One region of the Streptomyces sp. R33 genome, then DNA from elsewhere that is predicted to be linked to it. Evidence: riboswitches for the same ligand, from Rfam matches in the RefSeq annotation. Region 1 holds a riboswitch; the other holds the start of a gene.
The links. A riboswitch is a leader RNA that binds a small molecule or an ion and turns the genes downstream of it on or off. The one in region 1 is predicted to bind glycine.
Positions count from the first base shown of each region.

Region 2: another riboswitch for glycine. It lies ahead of gcvT (glycine cleavage system aminomethyltransferase GcvT); the one in region 1 lies ahead of gcvP (aminomethyl-transferring glycine dehydrogenase).

Region 1 covers NZ_CP165727.1:7,012,795-7,014,989, forward strand. Annotated here, with positions in the region: gene AB5J51_RS32265 (DNA polymerase IV) at 1-259, shown strand, start outside; gene AB5J51_RS32270 (PRC-barrel domain-containing protein) at 256-627, opposite strand; glycine riboswitch at 741-839, shown strand; gene gcvP (aminomethyl-transferring glycine dehydrogenase) at 1,038-2,195, shown strand, end outside.
Region 2 covers NZ_CP165727.1:3,078,807-3,081,001, forward strand. Annotated here, with positions in the region: gene AB5J51_RS13820 (AAA family ATPase) at 1-479, opposite strand, end outside; glycine riboswitch at 674-777, shown strand; gene gcvT (glycine cleavage system aminomethyltransferase GcvT) at 962-2,077, shown strand.

The DNA.
Region 1 (2,195 bases):
CACGGGGGCGGCCGGGGAGGCCGGGCCCGCCCGGGAACGCCGCTGGGCGGCGGGGAGCGACGTACAGCACGCCGTGTACGGGCCGGGGTGGGTGCAGGGCAGCGGGGTCGGGAGGGTGACCGTGCGGTTCGAGCGGCCCGGATCGCCACCGGGCCGGGTGCGCACCTTCCGGGTGGACGACCCCGAGCTGGAGCCGTCCGATCCGCTGCCCCTCGTGGGCGACCCGGCGGTGGGCGAACCCGTACCGGAAGAGGGCTAGGGGGTGTCGTCGCCGTTCGCCAGGCGGCCGAAGTCGCGCTGGATGTCCGAGGGGAGGGAGACGTCCAGTCCGTAGTGGTGGTAGAGCTGCAGCTCCTGTTCGGGGGAGAGGTGGCGGCCGACGCCGAAGTCAGGGGCGTCCTTGATGAGGGAGCGTTCGAAGGGGACCCGCAGGGTGTCGTCGACCACCTCGCTCGGTTCCAGCGGGACGAACGCGTCCCGGCTGAACAGGCCCGTCCGTACGGCGGCCCACTCGGGCACGCCTGTGGCATCGTCGAGGTAGACCTCGTCGACGGTGCCGATCTTGGTTCCGTTGCGGTCGAACGCCTTGCGGCCGATCAGGCTGCGCGGATCGATGTCGGTCTGCACGGTCCCTCCAAATGGTCGCAACTCCTCCGTAACGACTACAAAAGTGCATTTCCGCAGTGGGGGCCACTCGAGGGAGGTCCCGGAACCTCGCTGGTAGGCTGGGTGACGGCTGTTGACCCTGTGCGGGAGAGTCCTCCGAGTGAGCATGACGGAGGCGCCGAAGGAGCAAATCCTCCCCGGAATCTCTCAGGCATACGTACCGCACGTGACGAGGCCACTCTGGAAAGCAGGGGCAGGTACCGGGTGCGCAGCGCCGGTTCCTCTCCTCACCGACGGTGAAAGCCGGAATCCGCGGGCCATCCCCGCGACTCCGGTGAAGCTCTCAGGTTGAGATGACAGAGGGGGAGGCCGTCCGGGTGCCCGCGCCGTGGTGCCCCTCGCAGGTCGTACGACCCAGGAGGCCTCCGTACATGACCGCCAACCGCATTCCGCTCTCCCAGCTGGAGCGAGGCATCCCCTTCGAGCAGCGCCACATCGGCCCGGATGCCGAGGCGCAGGCGAAGATGCTCGCCCACGTGGGCTACGGCTCGCTGGACGAACTGACCGCCGCCGCGGTACCGGATGTGATCAAGAGCGCCGAGGCGCTTGACCTGCCCGAGGCGCTGACCGAGGCCGAGGTGCTGGCCGAGCTGCGTTCGCTCGCCGATCGCAACCAGGTCCTGACGCCGATGATCGGTCTCGGGTACTACGGGACCTTCACGCCGCCGGTGATCCTGCGCAACGTCATGGAGAACCCGGCCTGGTACACGGCGTACACGCCCTACCAGCCCGAGATCTCGCAGGGCCGCCTCGAGGCGCTGCTCAACTTCCAGACCGTCGTCGCCGACCTCACCGGCCTGCCGACCTCCGGCGCGTCGCTGCTCGACGAGGGCACCGCGGCCGCCGAGGCCATGACGCTGGCCCGCCGCGTGGGCAAGTCCAAGGGGAACGTCTTCCTCGTCGACGCCGACGCTCTGCCGCAGACCATCGCCGTGATCGAGACCCGCGCCGAGCCGATCGGCATCGAGGTCGTCGTCGCCGACCTGTCCGAGGGCATCCCGGCCGAGGTCGCCGAGCGCGGCGTCTACGGCGTGCTCCTCCAGTACCCCGGCGCCTCCGGTGCCGTCCGGGACATCAAGCCGGTCATCGACCAGGCGCACGGGCTCGGCGCGATCGTCGCCGTCGCCGCCGACCTGCTCGCCCTGACCCTGCTGACCTCGCCGGGCGCGCTCGGCGCGGACATCGCCGTCGGCACCACCCAGCGCTTCGGCGTCCCGATGGGCTTCGGCGGCCCGCACGCCGGCTACATGGCCGTCCAGGACAAGCACGCCCGCTCGCTGCCGGGCCGCCTCGTCGGCGTCTCCGTGGACGCGGACGGCAACAAGGCCTACCGCCTGGCGCTGCAGACCCGTGAGCAGCACATCCGCCGTGAGAAGGCCACCAGCAACATCTGCACCGCGCAGGTGCTGCTCGCCGTCATGGCCGGCATGTACGCCGTCTACCACGGCCCGGACGGCCTGCGGACGATCGCCCGCCGTACGCACCGCTACGCGGCCCTGATCGCGGCCGGTCTGACGGCCGGCGGGGTC
Region 2 (2,195 bases), 3.9 Mb from region 1:
GCCTCCTCGGGGGTGGTGTCCAGCAGCAGCAGGTGCAGCGCCCGGCCCCGCCGCCGTGCGGCCGCGGCCAGCAGGCTCCGCACCCAGCTCTGCGTCCCGCAGTCGTGCACCACCGCGGAGGCCCCGGAACGCAGCGTCCGCCACAGCCCCCAGTAGTGCGCGAAGCGGACCAGCGGCCGGTAGACCGCGTACGGCAGCGCCCGCGGCATCCGCCGCTCCCAGCGCTCGCGCACGTCCTGGGAGTCGATGCCGCCACCCTGCACCGCCCGCTTGATCAGCGTGCTCTTGCCGCCGCCGGGCAGGCCGGACACCACGACGATGTCCCCTTCGGCGAAGCCGAGCCACTGCGGTCCGTGCGGCCCCCGGCCGCGCAGGTCGCGTACGGGACCGCCGGCGGAGCGCGCCCGCCGCGCCGCCGGCACTCCCTCCACGGCTCCCGTCCCGGTCGCCGCCAGCACTCCGAATCTCCGCACAGTGATCGCCTTCCCCCATCGGGCCCGCAGGGCCCCTCATGCCCACTGAGTGTAAAGAGACGGTAATCCGGCACCGCCCGGTTCCGGCCTGAGCTTCCGGGCACCTGACCGGTCCGTACGTTCTTTCGGGCCCGACCGCCCGATCACCCGGACGGCGTGCAATGATGTGCGCCATCTGGACCAACTGCATACCGGCCGCTTGAATCCGCGCGGGAGAGTCCCGGCAGGCCGTGAGGCCGTGCCCGGGCGCCGAAGGAGCAAGTTCCTCCCTTGAATCTCTCAGGCCCCGTACCGCGTGGATGAGGCAGATCTGAAAAGCGAGCCGCGCCGCCGTCCCTCACGACGGCATCCGCGTGCGCTCCACCCAAGGTGCAAGTCGAGGTTCCCCGGGTCCGACCGGGAACTCTCGGCGAACCTCTCAGGTTCCGATGACAGATGGGGAGGATCGTCCTCGTCATGTCATGCCCTGGGACCCGGGAGCCACACCCATGAGCACTGCCCCCCGCCTGACCGCCCTCGATGCGCTGCACCGTTCGCTCGGTGCGACCATGACCGATTTCGCGGGCTGGGACATGCCCCTGCGGTACGCCAGTGAGCGCGACGAGCACAACGCCGTCCGCACCAAGGCCGGTCTGTTCGACCTGTCCCACATGGGCGAGATCACGCTGACCGGCCCGGAGGCCGTCAAGGCCCTGGACTACGCGCTGGTCGGCAACATCTCCACCGTCGGCGTCGGCCGCGCCCGCTACACGCACATCTGCCAGGAGGACGGCGGGATCGTCGACGACCTGATCGTCTACCGCCTGGGCGAGACCGAGTACATGGTCGTCGCGAACGCCTCCAACGCCCAGGTCGTCCTGGACGCCCTGACCGAGCGCGCCGCCGGGTTCGACACCGAGGTCCGCGACGACCGCGACGCGTACGCGCTGATCGCCGTCCAGGGCCCGGAGTCCCCCGGCATCCTCGCCTCCCTCACGGACGCCGACCTGGACGGCCTGAAGTACTACGCCGGCCTGCCGGGCACCGTCGCGGGCGTGCCCGCGCTGATCGCGCGTACGGGCTACACGGGCGAGGACGGCTTCGAGCTGTTCGTCGCCCCCGAGCACGCCGTCGAGCTGTGGCAGGCGCTGACCAAGGCCGGCGAGGGCGTCGGCCTGGTCCCGGCGGGCCTGTCCTGCCGGGACACCCTGCGCCTGGAGGCGGGCATGCCGCTGTACGGGCACGAGCTGACCACCTCCCTCACCCCGTTCGACGCGGGGCTGGGCCGGGTCGTGAAGTTCGAGAAGGAGGGCGAGTTCGTGGGCCGCGCCGCCCTGGAGGCCGCCGCCGAGCGCGCCGCCACGAACCCGCCGCGCAAGCTGGTCGGCCTGATCGCCGAGGGCCGCCGCGTCCCGCGCGCCGGCTTCCCCGTCGTGGCCGGCGGGCAGGTCATCGGCGAGGTCACGTCGGGTGCCCCGTCCCCGACGCTGGGCAAGCCGATCGCGATGGCGTACGTGGACGCGGCGCACGCCGCGCCCGGCACCTCCGGCGTCGGCGTGGACATTCGCGGTACGCATGAGCCGTACGAGGTCGTGGCCCTGCCGTTCTACAAGCGGCAGAAGTAGCGCCCGTACCCGTACCGGCTCCCCGTCGACGCCGTGAGCGCGTCGTACGGGCGCCGTACCGGCCGTCTCAGCACGCAAGACCACTGTTCGTATCCACTCCCCCGCATCCAGGAGAATC